DNA from 2 places in the Azospirillum sp. genome. Region 2 is predicted to be linked to the other one. Evidence: riboswitches for the same ligand, from Rfam matches in the RefSeq annotation. Region 2 holds a riboswitch; the other holds the start of a gene.

Region 1 (9,072 bases), on a different contig from region 2:
AGCGGTTGCGACTGCCCCGCTACGGAGACACCCCGCCATGCGCACCCTTCTGTTCGCCTCGACCGCCGTCCTGCTGAGCACCCTGACGCTGTCGGCCGCCAACGCCGCCAACCCGGCCGCCGGCAAGACCGTGTTCGAGGCCAACTGCGCCGCCTGCCATGGCACCGACGGCACCGCCACCGTGCCCGGCACGCCGAACTTCGCCAAGCGCGAGCGGCTGGAGAAGCCGGACGGCCAGCTCCTCACTTCGATCCGCCACGGCCTGAACATCATGCCGGCGTGGCAGGGCCAGCTGAGCAGCGACGAGATCACCTCGGCGCTGATGTACATCCGCACGCTGGGCCGCTGAGCCCGCGCGACCGGACCCACGGGAGACGCCAATCGTGACGACGCTGCGCCGCCTTCGCCTGCTGCTCGCCGCCGGGGCCATGGCCCTGACCGCGATGGGCACCGCTTCCGCCCAAACCCGGACGGCGCCCCCGGCCGTGATGGAGAGCTTCAACGTCGGCGAGCGGGCGTACGTCCGCTCCCTGGCGGTGGACCAGGGCCGCAACTCGCTGTGGGTCGGCACCTCGGTCGGCGTGCTGGAGGTGGACCTGAAGGGCAACGTGCCCAGGAACACCTTCACGCGCGAGCACGGCCTCGCCAACGAGTACGTCTTCGCCATCGGCGTCGCCCCGGACAGCAAGGTCTGGTTCGGCACCAACGCCGGCGGCGCCAGCACCTACGACAAGGCCGGCGCGTGGAAGGTGTACTTCCCGATGCACGGGCTGGCCGACTACTGGGTGTACGCCTTCGCCTTCGACAGGAAGGGCGGGGCGTGGATCGGCACCTGGGACGGCGCCAACTACGTCGATCCGCAGACCGGCGCCTTCACCACCTACCGCAACGAGCTGATCAACATCTGGGTCTACGGCATCGACATCGACGCGCAGGGCCGCGTGTGGTTCGGCACCGAGGGCGGGGTGACCATGCACGACGGCCAGAGCTGGACGTCGTGGACGCACAAGGACGGCCTGGGCGCGGAGAACGCCGGCAACCTGCCGCGCAGCGCCAACACCGGCCTCGGCACCCGCTCGCGCCACGACCTGGCGCTGGAGGCGGCGGGGCAGGAGACCTACAACCCGAACTACGTCTTCTCGGTCAAGGTGGACAACACCGGCCGCGGCGTGTGGTTCGGCACCTGGGGCGGCGGCGTCTCGCTCTACGACGGCAAGTCCTGGACGTCGTTCAGCACCGCCGACGGCTTGGCCGGCAACGTCGTCTACGCCATCGCCCAGGACAAGGACGGCGGCCTGTGGTTCGGCACCAACCACGGCGTCAGCCACTGGGACGGCAAGCGCTTCGTGAACTACGGCAAGGCCGACGGCCTTCTGAACGACAACGTGTACGCCATCGCGCTGACGCCGGACGGCTCCGCGTGGTTCGGCGTGCAGGGTGGCGTCAGCCACCTCCTCCACCGCAAGCAGTGATCGGAATCCAGTCCATGCGGAACGTCCTCATCGCCGCCGGCGCCGCCGTGGCCGTCGTCGCCGTGGGAGCCTACCAGCTCGGCCGCCAGCAGGCGCCGGCCCCGGCCGCCCCGGCCCCCGTGGCGAGCGCGCCGGCCCCCGTCGCCGCGCCGCCCATCGCGCCCGGTGCGCAGCCGCCCGCCGGCCATCCGGCGGTTCCCGCGGCCGCCGCGCCGCAGGCGGCGGCTCCGGCCAACCACCCGGCGCTGCGCGACTTCGACCACTTCCGCATGGGCAACCGCAACGTCAAGGCGCTGTGGGCCGACGGCGACACGCTGTGGGTCGGGTCCTCGGGCGGCGTGATCCGCTACTCGATCCCCGAGGACAAGTACACCGTCTACGACAACAAGTCCGGCCTGCTGTCCAACGGCATCTTCTACCTGCAGCGCCACGGCGACGAGATGTGGGTCGGCACCTACGGCGGCGGGCTGTCGGTCCTGGACCTGAAGACCAACGCGTGGCGCGGCTACAACGTGCCGGAGGGCATGGGCGACGCCTTCATCTACGGCGCGCTGCGCACGAAGAGCGGCGACGTGTGGATCGCCACCTGGTCCGGCGCCAACCGGATCAAGGGCGGCGCGATGGACGACATCGACGCCTGGGAGCTGCACACGGTGGCCTCCACCGGCGGCGGTCTGCCGAACGACTGGGTCTACGGCCTCGCCGAGGGCAAGAACGGCGAGGTCTGGATGGCGACCGAGGGCGGGCTCGCCCGCTACCAGGACGGCAAATGGGAGAACTGGACCCACGCCCGGGGGCTGGGCGCCAAGGCCGAGACGGTGAAGGGCCAGGGCGAGCTGAACAACGACCCCGGCACCCAGTCGCGCCACCACGCCCAGCAGAAGCAGGAGCAGGGGCTGGGCGACGTCACCACCGCCTACAACCCGAACTACGTCATCTCGATCGCCGTGGACGATGGCGGCAACGTCTGGGCGGGCACCTGGGGCGCCGGGCTGTCGCGCTTCGACGGCAAGGAGTTCAAGACTTTCACCGTCGCCGACGGCCTGCCGTCCAATCACATCTTCATGCTGAAGAAGGGGCCGGACGGCACGATCTGGATCGGCACCAACCGTGGCCTCGCTCGGTACGACGGCAAGGCCTTCACGACCATCACGGAGCAGGACGGCCTGCTCGGCAACAACGTGTTTTCCATGGCCTTCGCCGGGAACGGCGAGGTCTGGGTCGGCAGCTTCGGCGGCCTGACCCGTTTCCGCAAGGGCCTCTGAAGCCCCTCCCCCCTTGAGGGGGAGGGGTTTGGGGAGAGGGGGATCGAACTTCCTGGCCGCTTCGCGGCGCCACCCTCTCCCCAACCCCTCTTCCCTCAAGGGAGAGGGGCTCTGAAACGAGCGGCAGGAGCCAACTCGGATGATCACGGAAATCGGCCATTACGCGCTGGTCATGGCCGTCGCGGTGGCGATGGCGCAGGCGATCGTTCCCCTGGTCGGCGCGCAGCGCGGCGACCGCGCGCTGATGGCGTTCGGCCGCACCGCGGCGTTCGCCCAGCTGCTGCTGGTCGGCACCGCGTTCGGCGCGCTGATGCACGCCTACGTGACCAGCGACTTCTCGGTGGCGAACGTCGCCCAGAACTCGCACACCGACAAGCCGATGCTCTACAAGGTCAGCGGCCTGTGGGCGAACCACGAGGGCTCGCTGCTCTTGTGGATCACCATTCTCGCCGGCTTCGGCGCGGCGGTCGCCAGCTTCGGCCGCAACCTGCCGGCCAGCCTGCGCGCGCGGACGCTGGCGGTGCAGGCGATGATCGCGGTGGGCTTCACGCTGTTCATCCTGCTGACCTCCAACCCGTTCGAGCGGCTGGACCCGGTGCCGCTGAACGGCAGCGGCCTCAACCCGCTGCTGCAGGACCCCGGCCTCGCCTTCCACCCGCCGTTCCTGTACCTGGGCTATGTCGGCTTCTCCATCGCCTTCTCCTTCGCGGTCGCCGCGCTGATCGAGGGGCGGGTCGACGCCGCCTGGGCCCGCTGGGTGCGGCCGTGGACGCTGGCCGCCTGGACCTTCCTGACCGTCGGCATCGGGCTGGGCTCCTGGTGGGCCTACTATGAACTCGGCTGGGGTGGCTGGTGGTACTGGGACCCGGTCGAGAACGCCTCCTTCATGCCGTGGCTGGCCGGCACGGCGCTGCTGCACTCGGCGATCATCGTCGAGAAGCGCGACACCCTGAAGACCTGGACCATCCTGCTCGCCATCGTCGCCTTCAGCCTCAGCCTGCTCGGCACCTTCCTGGTGCGTTCGGGCGTCATCAGCTCGGTGCACTCCTTCGCCTCCGACCCGGGGCGCGGCCTGTTCATCCTCGGCCTGCTGCTGGCGACGGTCGGCGGCTCGCTGGGCCTCTACGCGGTGCGGGCGCCGGTGCTGAAGTCGGGGGGGCTGTTCTCCGGCGTCAGCCGCGAGGGTTCGCTGGTGCTCAACAACGTGCTGCTGGCGACGGCGACCGGCACGGTGTTGCTCGGCACGCTGTACCCGCTGTTCGCCGACGCCCTGAACCTCGGCAAGCTGTCGGTGGGGGCGCCGTTCTTCAACGCGGTGTTCGTGCCGCTGTCGGTGCCGCTGGTGATCGTCATGGCCATCGGCCCGCTGCTGGCCTGGAAGCGCGGCAACCTGATGCGGGCGTTGAAGACGCTGAGCCCGGCGGTGGTCATCGCGCTGGCCGTCGCGGCGGCGACGCTGCTGTTCGGCGGCTCCACCTCGCCGTGGTGGGCGGCGCTGGGCACCGGACTGGCCGCGTACCTCGCCGTCGGCACGCTGGCCGAGACCGTCGAGCGCGTCCGGCTGTTCCAGATCCCGCTGGGCGACAGCCTGCACCGGCTGGTGCACCTGCCGCGTTCGGCCTACGGGCTGCTGCTGTCGCACCTCGGGCTGGCGCTGGTGATCGCCGGCATCACCGGCTCCTCGGCCTGGAAGGTCGAGAGCATCCAGACCCAGCGCATCGGCGAGACGGTGACGGTCGCCGGCTACGGCTACCGCCTTGACGCGGTCGAGGAGGCGCGCGGGCCCAACTACGTCGCGGCGCGCGCCACCTTCACGGTGACGAAGGACGGCAAGCCCTTCACCGTGATGCACCCGGAAAAGCGCATGTACATGCAGCCGCAGCGCCCGACCACCGAGGCGGCCATCGAGACGACCGTCCTCGGCGATCTCTACGCGGTGATCGGCGACAACGAGAAGGGCGCCTTCGTCACCCGGCTGTACTTCAACCCGCTGGTGCCGTGGCTGTGGGCCGGCGGCATCCTGATGGCGCTGGGCGGGCTGGCCAGCCTGTCCGACCGCCGCCACCGCGTCGGGGCGCCGGTGCGGGCGCGTGCCGCGCTGCCGGCCGGCAGCGCCGCCGGGAGAGCCTGAGCCATGAAACGTCTGCTCTTCGCCGTCCTGCTGCTGGTGCTGCCCGCCTCGGCCGGCGCCGTGATGCCCGACGAGGTGCTGAAGGACCCGACGCTGGAGCTGCGGGCCCGCGGGATCAGCAAGGATCTGCGCTGCCTCGTCTGCCAGAACCAGTCCATCGACGATTCCGACGCGCCGCTCGCCCGCGATCTGCGCGTCATCGTCCGCGAGCGGCTGAGCGCCGGCGACAGCGACGCCGACGTGGTGCGCTTCCTCACCGACCGCTACGGCGACTACGTGCTGCTGAAGCCGCCAGTGAAGGCGACGACGGTGGCGCTGTGGACCGCGCCGGCGGTCCTGCTCCTGCTCGCGCTGCTGGCCGCGCGCCCGCTGCTGCGCCGCCGCGCCGCCGAGGCCGCCCCAGCACCGCTCAGCGAGGCCGAACAGGCCCGCCTGCACCAGATCCTGTCCAACGGAGGCCAGGCATGATGACCTTCTGGCTCGTTCTCGCCGCGCTGACCGCGGCGGTCCTCGCGCTCCTGCTGCTGCCGCTGCTGCGCCGGGGCGACGCGTCGGCGTCCGACCGCGCCGCGCACGACGTGGCGGTCTACCGCGACCAGCTCGCCGAGGTGGAGCGCGACGTCGAGGCCGGCCTGCTGACGCCCGATCAGGCCGAGGCGACGCGCATCGAGGTCCAGCGCCGCATCCTCGGTGTCGGCCGCGACGGCGCCGCCCGGCCGGTGGGTCGCGGTGCGCGGATGGCGCTGGCCGGCTCGCTGGCGGTGGTCGTGCCGGCAGCGGCGGTCGGGCTCTACGACCACCTCGGCGTGCCCGGTTTGCCCGACAAGCCCTACGAGGTGGCGCAGGCCGAGCGCCAGCAGCTGGGCGGCGACCAGGACCCGACCATCCTGGCGATGATCGAGGGGCTGTCGGCCAAGCTGACCGAGAACCCCAACGACGTCGAGGGCTGGCAACTGCTCGGCCGCTCCTACCGCGCGCTGAACCGGCTGGACGAGGCTGCGGCGTCGCTGCGGCAGGCCGCCAAGCTCGGCAGCACCGACCCGGAGACCTACGCGACGCTGGGTGAGTCCATCACGCTGGCCGGCGGCGGCGCGGTGACGGCGGAGGCCGGCAACGCATTCCGCAACGCGCTGCGCCTGCACCCGGGCGACCCGCGCTCGCGCTTCTATCTGGGAATGGAGGCGATGCAGCTCGGCGACGCCGTGCAGGCGGTGGCGATCTGGCGCGACCTGGAGAAGGACTCCGCCCCCGAGGCGCCCTGGCTGCCGTTCCTGCGCGAGCGCATGCGGGAGGCCGCCGCCTCGGCCGGCGTCGCCCCGGAGAGCGTACCGCCGCAGTCGCCGGTCACCGCCTCGGTGGGCGACGCCCGCCACGAGCGCGTCGCCCCGGCCCAGCGCGACACGCCGGAGATGGTCAAGGCGATGGTGGTGCAGCTCGCCGACAAGCTGGCGCAGAACGGCGACGACGCGGAGGGCTGGGTGAAGCTCGGCCGCTCCTACCGGGTGCTCGGCGACATGGAGAAGGCACGCGACGCCTACGCCAAGGCCGTGGCGCTGAAGCCGGCGGACGTCCAGGTCAAGATGGACTACGCCGACGTCCTGCTGCTGATGGCCGGCGAGCCGGAGCAGCTGCCGGGCGAGTACGTCGCGGTGATGCGCGAGATCCTGGCGCTCGACCCGGCGAACGCCGACGCGCAGTACTTCGTCGGCTTGGCCGAGCTGCAGGCCGGGCATTTCCGGATGGCGCGGACGCACTGGTCGAAGCTGCTCGGCGGGCTGGATCCGAAGTCGGCCGAGTTCAAGGAGCTGAAGAAGCAGATCGAGGAGTTGCCGGAGGGCTGACCGCGCCTTCGGGTTTTTGGGAGGGGGCCGCGCGGGTTTCGCGCGGCCCCTTTTTCGTTACGGCTGGAGATGCTCCAGCAGCGGTTCCGCCCCGGACCGCTCCTGCCAGCGGTCGAACCACACGATCTCCGACAACGGCGTGCGCGGCAGCCAGCCGGCGGTTTCCAGTTCGGGCTTCTCGAAGAAGTGCGAGACGCGGCCGACGCACAGGTAGGCGATCGGCCGGATCGACGGCGGGATGCCCAGCGCCCGGCGCAGGTCGGCGTGCCGCATGATGCTCACCCAGCCGACGCCGAGGTTCTCCGCCCGCGCCGCCAGCCACAGGTTCTGGACCGCGCAGACGGCGCTGTAGAGGTCCATCTCCTTTTGGTGCGTCCGTCCGACGACGACCGGGCCGGTGCGGCGGCGGTCGCAGGTGACGCAGATCCCCACCGGCGCTTCGAGAATGCCTTCCAGCTTGAGCGTGCGGTACGTCCGCTGCCGGTCGCCCTCGAACATCGTCGCGGCTTCGGCGTTGGCGGCCGCAAAGGCGTCGTGCACCCGTTGCTTGGCCTCGGCCTCGCGCACGACGATGAAGTCCCAGGGCTGCATGAAGCCGACCGAGGGGGCGTGGTGCGCGGCCCGCAGCAGGCGCGCCAGCGTCGCGTCCGGAATCGGGTCCGGAAGGAACTGGCCGCGGACGTCGCGCCGCTGGTGGATGCACCGGTAGACGCTGTCGCGCTCGGCGGCGGAAAAGTCGGGATTGCTCTGGATCAGACTGGCTTCCATGGTGTCCCCTGCATGGGAAAGCGTGAGCCGCCGCCCGTCCATGGCGGGGCCCTATGGCTTTCAGGCCGGTCTTCTGACTCGGGTTCATCCCGTTCGGACGCCTTCCCAGCGCGGGCCAGTGGCGTGTGTCCGGACGGTCCCCCTCACAGCGTTGGGCACGTGGCGGAGTCGCACCGCCTTCCCGATTCTCCCAGGGGAAACCCCGTGGGCACCTGAAACGCGGCCAGTCCTACACCGAAGGCGCGGCGCGATCCAGCCTTCAGCTGTCCTTGGGCGTGTCCGCCGGCTTGCCCTCGGCCGGTGCGTCCGCCTTGTGCTCCTGCTGCTGCGGGGCCTTCCTGTCGCGCTTGGCCGTCTTCGCCTGCCAGGATTTCTCGGCCGGGGTGGCGTTCTGCGGGATCGACTTGGCGGGCGAGGGCAGGGGGATCATCGGCTTGGTGCCCGCGGCGTCGGCCGAGGCGTCCACCTTCACCGCCGGGCGCGGCACCGCGGGCGGCGCCTTCTGCTCGGGGTATTGCGGCTTGGCCACCACCTGGGTGTCATCCGGCTTGGCGTCGTCGGGCGGGGTCGGCAGCGTCTGCTTGTTCTCGGGGGGCTTGCTCTCCGCCGGTTTGGGCTCGGCGGGTTTGGGTTCGGCCGGGGGCTTGTCCTTGTTGTCGACGCGCTCCTGCGCCTTCTTCAGGATGGCGACGTCGGAGTCGTCGCCCTTCTCGGCGGGCTTGCCGTCGCCGCCCTTCTTGGCCTTCTCCGCCTCCACCTCGGCCTTGGTCTTTACGATGACCTTGCGTCGGCGTGCGCCGTCGCGCTCCTCGGCGTAGGTCGGCTTCTTGGCGACCTCCAGCTTGGCGCCGGTCACGAACTGGATCAGCGTCTGGTTCGTGTCCCACAGGCCATAGCATCCGCAGAGCGGAAGGCTGAGCATGGCGGCGAGGACGAGACGGCGGGACATGGTTCTGAACCACGGCTGCGGGAAGGGCGCCGCGCGGACGCCCGCCGGGGTCCATGCCAAAGCCGGGCCACTGCGGCACGGTCGCAGAAAAATGCTGCCGGCCGTCCGGCGCCGCTGGCACGCGCTTTGCGAAAGTCAGCGTGCACAGTGCGGCTTCACGATCTCTCCCAACGCCGCTTCCTCGACGCACCGCCCGTTTCCACGGCCGGTGCGTTTTCTTTTGCGGGACGCGCCGTCCGCCGGCTTCCCCGCGCCGGGAAGCGATTCCCGGAAATGGAAACGCCGGAACGGACTCCCGACCTTGGGAACGCCATGGGTGCCGGGCGCCGCGTTGGTCCGGATCTTGCTGCCGTGTCCGCGGGCGTCGAGCCCGATGCAACCGGACACCTGCCATGAGCGGCAACACTTCCCAAGCCCGGACCGTGGAGTCCACCCCCTGCGCCATCCGCCGCGCGCCGGCGCGGCCGTCGGCCGTCACCGCGCTGACCCGCGCCGTCGAGGGCTTCTTCGTCCGCCACCGCCGCCGGCTGGCCGCCGTGCACGCGGCGATGTTCGTCGTCTTCATGACGATCATCTTCGGGCCGCTGTTCACGCCGGAAGCGCCGCCGGGCGCCGGGGCGTTCGACCACATCACGCCGTTCGCATC
Region 2 (9,072 bases):
ACACCGCGCGGTCGTCACCGCGCGCGGCCCATTCCGGGAGGACGAGGAGGTGGCGCTGATGACGGAGCATCGGATCGACGTGCTGGTCGCCAAGAACAGCGGCGGCGACGACGCCAAGCTGGCCGCCGCACGGCGGCTGGAGATTCCGGTGGTGCTGGTGGAGCGTCCGGCGCTGCCGGATGGCGACCGCGTCGGTGCGGTGGCCGACGCGGTCGCGTGGATCGGCAGGCTGGGATAAAGCTACTTCCGCTCCGGCCGCAGCACGTGCACGTGCTGCGGGTCGTACAGCGCGCTGTCGCGGAAGCCGTGCGCGTCGAGCACGCGGCCGACCAGCACCAGCGCGGTGCGGGTCAGCTTGGCCTCGCGAACCTTGGCGCGAATGTCGGACAGCGTGCCGCGGATCACCCGCTGGTCCGGCCACGTCGCGCGGTAGACCACCGCCACCGGACAGTCGGCGCCATAGTGCGGCGACAGCTCGCTGACCACGTGGTCGAGGTTGCGCACCGACAGGTGGATCGCCAGCGTGGCCCGCGAGGCGCCCAGCGCTGACAGCTCCTCGCCCGGCGGCATCGGCGAGGACTTCATGGCGGTGCGCGTCAGGATGATGGTCTGCGCGACCTCGGGCAGCGTCAGCTCGGTCGCCAGCACCGCCGCGGCGGCTGCGAAGGCCGGCACCCCCGGCGTCACGTCGTAGGGGATGCCGAGGTCGGCGAGGCGCCGCATCTGCTCGGCGATGGCGCCGTAGATCGACGGATCGCCGGAGTGCACGCGCGCCACGTCCTTGCCCTCGGCGTGGGCGGCCTGGATCTCGGCGATGATCTCGTCGAGGTGCAGCGGCGCGGTGTCCACCACGCGGGCGCCCGGCGGCGCGTAGCCCACTACCTCCTCCGGCACCAGCGAGCCGGCGTACAGGCAGACCGGGCACTTCGCGATCAGGTCGCGTCCGCGCACGGTGATGAGGTCGGCGGCCCCCGGACCGGCGCCGATGAAATGGACGGTCATCGCGTTACCCCTCGCGCTTCGCGGCGTAACCCCGCGGCGTGTAGATCCAGGCGCCGCCATCGCCGCGCGGCACGGTGCGCGTCTCGCTGGAGCCGATCATCACCAGCGTCAGCATGTCGACCTGCGACGCATCGAGGTCTCCCAACGTCGTCAGCCGGATCGTCTCCCCCTCGCGCCCCAGGTTGCGGGCGAGGATGACCGGCGTCGCGGCCGGCCGGTGCTCCAGGAAGACGCGGCGAAGCTCGCCCAGCTGCGTGGTGCGGCGCTGCGAGACCGGGTTGTAGATGGCGACCACGAAGTCCCCCGCCGCCGCCGCGCGGATGCGCTGCTCGATCACCTCCCAGGGGGTGAGCAGGTCGGACAGCGAGATGGTGCAGAAGTCGTGCCCGAGCGGCGCCCCGGCCCGCGCCGCGGCGGCCTGCAGCGCCGAGATGCCGGGCGTCACCGCCACCTCGACGCGCTTCCAGGCGTCCACGCCCTCACGGTCGATCAGCTCGAAGACCAGCGTCGCCATGGCGTAGATGCCGGCGTCGCCACTCGACACCAGGGCGACGTTCAGGCCCTCGGCGGCGAGGTTCAGCGCGATGCGGCAGCGCTCGGTCTCCGCCCCCAGCTCGTAGCCGTGCCGGCGCTTGCCCTCGGCCGCCGGGCCGAGCAGGTCGAGGTACAGGTGGTAGCCGACGAGGTCGGTCGCCTCGGCCAGCCAGCGCTCCGCCTCCGGCGTGCGCCAGTCCGGCGTGCCGGGGCCCATGCCGACGATGGACACCCGCCCGCGCGCCCGGCCCGCCGCCGCGGGGTCGATGGGCAGCGGCGCCAGCGCCACGGCGCAGGTGGCGCGCGCCGAGCGGCGCTTCGGCACGACCAGCGCCGCGTGCGGCCCGGCGGCGGCAAGCGCCGCGCCCTCCGCGACGCCGTGGCAGCCGACCTCGGCGAACACGACCTCCGACGGGGTGGCGAGGCGCGGCGCCTCCTGCTCCAGCCGGGTGGCGTCGAAGAAGCGCGCCGGCACGCCCAGGGCGCGCGCCGCGGCGTGCACCGCCGGCTCGTCGGCCTTGAGGTCTAGGGAGGTCACCAGCGCCACCGCGCCCTCGGACAGACCGGCCTCGGCGAGGGTGGCGCGGACCAGGGCGACCACCTCGGCCGACTCCGCTCCGCGCTCGCAGCCCACGCCAACCGCCAGCACAGGCGGATGGTAGACGAGGGTGCGGGCGTCGCCGGCGACGGCGCGCTCGGTGACGCGCAGCACGTGGTCGGCATCCGGCGCGAACGGCAGCGTGGTGTCGCGCAGCCACGCGGCGTCGCCCTCCAGCCGGCACGACGCACCGGACAGCAGCGCCGCCATGAAGGGCTTGGCGTCCTGCGGGTTGGCGAGGCGCCAGCCCTCCGGCGGCTCGTCCAGCGCGACGCCGAAGGCGCGGTCGCCCGATGTCGTCACCGCCGCCACCACGCCGAACGCCTCGGCGATGCGGCGGGCCAGAACGTTGGCGCCGTGGTGGCCGCCCAGCAGCGGCACCACCGCCTCGCCGTCCTCGGCCAGCGCCAGCACCGGCGGCTCGGCGTGCTTGTCGGCCAGCAGCGGGGCCAGCGCCCGCACCAGGATCCCGGCGGCGCAGACGCCGACGATGGGCGTGCCGGCGGCGAACAGGGCGCGCAGGTGCTCCAGCGTGTCGGAGAACGCCTCGTCGGCGCCGTGGACGCGGCTGCCAAGGCCGTGCACGCGGGAGCCGGGCAGGACCGCCGCGGCGCTGCGCGCGGTGGCGAGTCCCTGCGGCGAGAGGACGACGAAGACCGGTGCTTTCATCGCGGGACCAGAATCATGGAGAAATAGGGAACCGGCGGCCGGACCTCGGCCAGCGGCAGCACGCGCTGCTCCGGCAGCCCGGCGCGCTCGACGTACAGCGCGCGCGCCGTGAGGCCCAGTTCGTCGACAACAGCGCGCACCTTGTCGAAGTGACGGCCGAGCTTCATCACCGCGGCGGCGTCGGTGGCGGCCAGCCGTTCCTTCAGGACGGCAGCGTCCAGCGGCGCCGGCAGCACGGTCAGCACATCGTTGCGCGACGTGAGCGGCACCGGCACCGCAGCGGCGGTCGCCATCAGTGAGCTGACGCCCGGCACGACCTGCACGGGGAAGCGCCCGGCCAGCCGGGTGAACAGGTACTGGAACGAGCCGTAGAAGAACGGGTCGCCCTCGCAGGGCATCGCCACGTCGCGGCCGGCGGCGAGGTGGACGGCGATCTCCTCGGCGGCACGGTCGTAGATGGCCTGCCCGTCCGACGCCGGGGCGCTCATGTCGATGCGGACGACGAGTTCGGTCTGCCCGCCCGGCAGGTGCCCGGCGACGATGGATCGCGCGAAACTGTCGCTGCCGTTGGCGGCGAGGTAGGCGATGACCGGGCAGGCGCGCAGCAGGCGCAACGCTTTCAACGTCACCAGTTCCGGATCGCCGGGGCCGACGCCCAACCCATACAGGGTGCCGGTCATGGCTTGACCACCGCCAGCTGCGTCACCGGGCGCAACGGCTTCCACCCGCTGAAACCGCCGAGATCGGCGGCGCGGCTCACCGACAGCTGCGTCAGGCCGCCACCGAGCTTGGCGTACAGGTCGATCAGCGCCCGCTCACCCTCCAGCGTAACGGCGTTGGCGACGAAGCGGCCGCCGGAAGGCAGCGCCTCCCAGCACGCCTCGGCAAGGCCGGGGACGGTGACGCCGCCGCCGACGAACACGGCGTCCGGCGCCGGCAGGGCGTTCAGCGCATCCGGCGCCGCGCCCTCGACGATCTTCAGTCCCGGCACGCCCAGCGCCGCGGCGTTCTCCGCGATCAGCGCCAGCCGGTCGGCGCGTGGCTCGATCGCGATGGCGCGGGCGCGCGGCGCGGCGCGCATCCACTCGATGGCGACGGAGCCGCAGCCGGCCCCAACGTCCCACAGCGTCTGCCCTGGCACGGGCATCAGCGCGGAGAGCGTCACCGCGCGCACCTCGCGCTTGGTGAGCTGGCCGTCGTGGCGGAAGGCGTCGTCGGGCAGGCCGGGCGTGCGCGGCAGCAGCGCGGCACCGGGCTCGGCGGCGCACTCGATGGCGATGGTGTTCAAGGCGGCGTGCGGCCGCTCCTCCCAGTCCGCGGCGGTCCCGGCGACGCGTTTTTCCAGGATGGGGTGGCCCATGCGCTCCAGCACCGTGATCCGGCTCGGGCCGTAGCCGCGCCCGCGCAGCAGCGCCGCCACCGCGGCCGGCGTGGTGCCGTCGGCGCTCAGCGCCAGGATGCGGGCGCCGGGAACCAGCGCGGGGTGCAGCAGTTCGACCGGGCGGCCGTGCAGCGTCAGGCACTCCACCTCCGCCCGCGCCCAGCCGAGCCGCGCGCAGGCCAGCGCGAAGGCGCTCGGCGCCGGCATCACCACGGTTTCGCCGACGGGGAAGTGCTTCAGCAGCGTCGTGCCGACGCCGTACAGCATCGGGTCGCCGCTCGCCAGCACGACGACCCGGACGTTGCGGCGGCACTCCAGCTTCTCGATCAGCGCGTCGAAGGGCGAGGGCCAGGCCAGCCGCTCCGCCTCGTGCTCGGGCAGCATGGCGAGGTGGCGCTCGCCGCCGACCAGCACTTCGGCCACGGTGATGGCGCGCAACGCCGCCTCGGACAGGCCGCCGACACCGTCCTCGCCGACGCCGATGATGGTCAGCCAGGGCTCCATCACGTGCCCAACCCCACCGCCAGTGCGTTGACCGCCGCTGCCGCCAGCGCGCTGCCGCCGCGCCGGCCGCGCACGGTGGCGAAGGACAGGCCGCGCGGGTTGCCGGCCAGTTCGGCCTTGGACTCCGCGGCGCCGACGAAGCCCACCGGGAAAGCCAGCACCGCCGCCGGGCGCGGCGCCCCGGCGTCGATCAGCTCCAGCAGGCGGAACAGCGCGGTCGGCGCGTTGCCGATGGCGACCACGGCGCCCTCCAGCTCCGGCAGCCAGCGGTCGACGGCGGCGGCCGAGCGCGTCGTGCCGATGGCGCGCGCCAGACCCGGCACCGCCGCGTCGTGCAGGTGGCAGAGGATGCGGTTCCTCGCCGGCAGCAGGCGCGCCGTGATGCCGGCGCCCACCATCTGCGCGTCCACCAGGATCGGCGCGCCGGCGCGCAGCGCGGCGCGGCCCTGCGCCACCACGTCGGCGGAGAACGCGATGTCGTCCGCCAGATCGACCATGCCGCAGGTGTGGATCAGGCGGATGGCCAGTTCCGCCACGTCCGGCGGGAAGCGCGCCAGGTCGGCTTCCGCCCGGATGGTGGCGAAGGACCGGCGGTAGATGGCGTCGGGATCGCGCAGGTAGTCCAACGCGGCGGGCTGATCAGTCGCCATCGGCGCCCGACCGCGTCAGGCTGCGCGGCCCCAGGGGATGGTCGGCGTGCGGGTACGGGTGGTGTCCGTGCCCAGGGCCGTGATCATGGCCATGCCCGTGATCGTGGTCATGGGGATGGTCGTGAGGATGGCCGTGCCCGTGATCATGATCGTGGTGGTGATCATGATCGTGGTCATGATGATGGTGGCCGTGACCATGGTGATGGTGATGGCCGCCGTGGTCGTGGTGGTGATCATCATGGTGATGGGCGCCGCCGTCCACGCCGATGCCCTCGACGTGATGGTGGTGGCTTTCCTGGCGCAGGCCAACCTCGTCCTCGAAGCCCAGGAAGGCCTCGCGGTACTTGCACATCTGACAGTTCATGTTGCCGGTGCCGTCCAGGATCTCCTGGACGCGGTCGCGCATGGTCTCCAGCACCATGGGGTGGTCGTTGAGGTAGGGCGCCTTGACGAACTCGATGTCCGGGTGGCGCGCCGCCACGGCGTCGGTGGCGTCGTAGATGCGGCGCACCAGAATGCCGGTGAACAGGAAGTACGGGAACACCACGATCCGCTTGTAGCCGAGGCGCGCGGCGTGCTCCAGACCCGGCTCGACCAGCGGGAAGGTGACGCCGGAGTAGGCGGTCTCGGCCCAGCCGAAGCCCATCCCTTCCCACAGCATACGGGTGACCTTGGCGACGTTGGAGTTGGCGTCGGGGTCCGACGAGCCGCGCCCGACCACCACCAGCAGCGTCTCGTGCCGCGGCACGCCGTCGCCGGCCGCCGCCAGCGCTTGCGCCACGCGGTCGCCGGCGGCGCGCAGCATCTTCAGGTCGATGGCCAGCTCGCGGCCGTAGTCGATGGTCAGTCCCGGCTTCTCGGCGGCGTAGGCGTTCAGCACCGAGGGGATGTCGTTCTTGGCGTGCCCGGCGGCGAACAGCATGGCCGGCACCGCCAGGATGCGGGTGCAGCCGGCCGCCACCAGCTTGTCCAGCCCCTCGCGCAGCACCGGCCGCGCGAACTCCAGGTAGCCGTACTCGACGTGCTCGTAGGGGAGCTGGTGGGCGAGCGTGTGCGCCACCGCGGCGAATTCGGCCACCGCCTGCGCGTCGCGGCTGCCGTGGCCGCAGATCATGACGCCGAGCTTCTCGCCCATGGACTCTTCCTTCACTGACCGGAAGCGCCTGGGGAGCGTGGGAGAGAACGAGCCGTACCATGGATCGCGCCCCGCCACCGGTGCACCCCGCCCGGAGCTTCGTTGACGTGTCGCGGCCGGGCAGGTCTCCTGGCTCGTGGGTCAGCGCCGCGGGACTGGCCTTCCCGGCCGGGATCGTCTCCGGCCAGTGGCATGCTTCGCCGTCGCGACTCGCCACACACAGTTGCGGGGGCAGCCGCGGCACCGGGCCGAAGCCCTTCCCGCGTTCCCTTTTCACCCGTCACCCCTACGGGGTGGCGGGAACCATGCCGCTGGGGGGCAGACTTAGGCCCCCGCAGCCCGCAAGGTCAACGACTTTATTCGGGCTTGCGGAGGCCGCGGCGCACTGCCAGAGTGTGCGCCGATGGTGCCCGGCACGGCCAAGCCACGCCGGGATAATAGGGAACACGGTGCGGTCGACCAAATCGAGGGACCAAGCCCGTGGCTGCCCCCGCAACTGTAAGCGGCGAGCCGGCTCATGCCACCGGATTCCGGGAAGGCATCGGCCACACGGCGACGACCCGCGAGCCAGGAAACCTGCCATCGAGGCTCAATCCAATCCGTCGGGTGTGACGGCACATGGAGACATCGATGACCAACACGACCGTTTCGTCCTCTTCCCGCAGCCTGTCGCGTTCGGAGACCCTGGTCGCCGCGCTGGTGGCGATGCTGCTCGGCAGCTTCCTGGTCTACGGCGCCGGCTTCGCCAACGCGCAGGCGCTGCACGACGCCGCGCACGACGCCCGGCACGCCTTCTCGTTCCCCTGCCACTAAGGCCGGGGCCATGTTGAGGCGGATTCTCTCCGCGGCGCTCGCCGCGGGGCTGCTGGCTGGCGTCCTCGTTTCCGTATTGCAGGCCGTCACCACGACACCGCTGATCCTCCAGGCCGAGGTGTTCGAGACCGGCGGCGGGGTGCATGACCACACCGGCCATGACCATTCCGCCCCCCTTCCCGCCGAACCCGAGGCGGAGGACGTCGTCACCCGCACCGCGCTGACGGCGGCGGCCAACCTCATCACCGGAGTCGGCTTCGCGCTGCTGGTCGTGGGGGCCTTCGCGCTGTCCGGCCGGCCGGTCGAGGCGCGCGAGGGAATGCTGTGGGGTCTGGGCGGCTTCGCCACCTTCACCCTGGCACCGGCCCTCGGCCTGCCGCCGGAGCTGCCCGGCACCATCGCCGCCGATCTGGCGTCGCGTCAGGCCTGGTGGGTCTTCGCGGCGCTGGGCGCGGCCGGCGGGCTGGCGGTGCTGGCGTTCGGCAAGGGGTGGTGGCGGCTTCCCGTGGGGCTGGCGCTGCTGGTCCTGCCGCACGCCGTCGGTGCACCGCACCCCGACGCCTTCGGCGGCTCCCCGCCGCCGGAGCTGGTGGCGCAGTTCGTCGCCAAGTCCATCGTGATCAGCGCCATCTTCTGGGCGGCGCTGGGCTGGATGGCCGGCGGCTTCTTCAAGCGCTTCGCATCCTAAAGTCTCGGCCGTGAAATGATTTGACGGCCGTCCGTTAACGCGGAAACCTGTCGTGCGTGCACAAGAACGTTCAACGTCCGCACGCACGACAGGGAGACCGAGACCGATGCTCACAAGCACCCGCTACCGTCTGGGCGCCGCCGCCGTGGCGCTCGCCCTGGCCTCGGGGCCGGCGCTGGCCGAGACCTGGGACATGCCGACGCCCTACCCCGACGGCAACTTCCACACCCAGAACGTCCGCCAGTTCGCGGACGACGTGAAGGCCGCCACCAACGGCAAGATCCAGATCACCGTCCATTCCAACGGCTCGCTGATCAAGCATCCGGAGATCAAGCGCGCCGTGCAGTCGGGCCAAGCGCAGCTGGGCGAGGTGCTGATCTCCTCCTGGGCGAACGAGGATCCGCTGTACGGCCTCGACTCGGTGCCCTTCCTGGCCACCGACTTCGCCTCGGCCAAGAAGCTCTACCAGGTCTCCAAGCCGTACCTGGAGAAGAAGCTGGAGCGGCAGAAGCTCAAGCTTCTGTACTCCGTCGCGTGGCCGCCGCAGGGCCTGTACGTGAAGCAGGAGATCGCCTCGGTCGCCGACCTCAAGGGGCAGAAGTTCCGCGCCTACAACCCGGCCACCACCCGCATCGCCGAACTGACCGGCGCCGTGCCCACCAAGATCGAGGCGGCCGAGGTGGCCCAGGCCTTCGGCACCGGCATCGTGTCGGCGATGATCACCTCGGCGGCGACCGGCGTGGACAGCAAGGCCTGGGACTTCGTCAAGGTCTACTACGACGTGCAGGCCTGGCTGCCGCGCAACATGGTGTTCGTCAGCCTGGACGTCTGGAACGGCCTGGACGACGCCACCAAGAAGGCGGTGCAGGACGCCGCGGCGAAGGCCGAGGCGCGCGGCTGGGACGGCTGGGAGAAGAAGACCGCCGACCTGAACAAGGCGCTGGCCGACAACGGCATGAAGGTGCTGGCCCCGCCGGCGGCGCTGAAGGACGGCTTCGCCGAGGTCGGCAAGACCATGACCGCCGAGTGGCAGAAGGCCGCTGGATCCGACGGCGAAGCGATCGTCGCGGCGTTCAGGAAGTAAGTTCGGCTGCCCCC

What was found. A riboswitch is a leader RNA that binds a small molecule or an ion and turns the genes downstream of it on or off. The one in region 2 is predicted to bind cobalamin.
Region 1: linked by a shared signal. The riboswitch ahead of bluB (5,6-dimethylbenzimidazole synthase) and the one ahead of ACRWK7_RS02600 (sirohydrochlorin chelatase) in region 2 are both predicted to bind cobalamin.

What each region holds. Positions count from the first base shown of each region.
Region 1 is NZ_JBOZRT010000060.1:42,767-51,838, forward strand. It holds gene ACRWK7_RS14320 (c-type cytochrome) at 38-349, shown strand; gene ACRWK7_RS14325 (ligand-binding sensor domain-containing protein) at 384-1,472, shown strand; gene ACRWK7_RS14330 (ligand-binding sensor domain-containing protein) at 1,487-2,737, shown strand; gene ACRWK7_RS14335 (heme lyase CcmF/NrfE family subunit) at 2,877-4,868, shown strand; gene ACRWK7_RS14340 (cytochrome c-type biogenesis protein) at 4,872-5,336, shown strand; gene ccmI (c-type cytochrome biogenesis protein CcmI) at 5,333-6,709, shown strand; gene bluB (5,6-dimethylbenzimidazole synthase) at 6,767-7,477, opposite strand; cobalamin riboswitch at 7,524-7,708, opposite strand; gene ACRWK7_RS14355 (hypothetical protein) at 7,737-8,426, opposite strand; gene ACRWK7_RS14360 (4Fe-4S binding protein) at 8,819-9,072, shown strand, end outside.
Region 2 is NZ_JBOZRT010000016.1:33,469-42,540, reverse strand. It holds gene ACRWK7_RS02630 (cobalt-precorrin-6A reductase) at 1-238, shown strand, start outside; gene cobM (precorrin-4 C(11)-methyltransferase) at 241-1,002, opposite strand; gene cobJ (precorrin-3B C(17)-methyltransferase) at 1,007-2,803, opposite strand; gene cobI (precorrin-2 C(20)-methyltransferase) at 2,800-3,483, opposite strand; gene cbiE (precorrin-6y C5,15-methyltransferase (decarboxylating) subunit CbiE) at 3,480-4,688, opposite strand; gene ACRWK7_RS02605 (precorrin-8X methylmutase) at 4,688-5,338, opposite strand; gene ACRWK7_RS02600 (sirohydrochlorin chelatase) at 5,328-6,473, opposite strand; cobalamin riboswitch at 6,576-6,796, opposite strand; cobalamin riboswitch at 6,861-7,071, shown strand; gene ACRWK7_RS02595 (CbtB domain-containing protein) at 7,104-7,286, shown strand; gene ACRWK7_RS02590 (CbtA family protein) at 7,297-7,974, shown strand; gene ACRWK7_RS02585 (TRAP transporter substrate-binding protein) at 8,081-9,058, shown strand.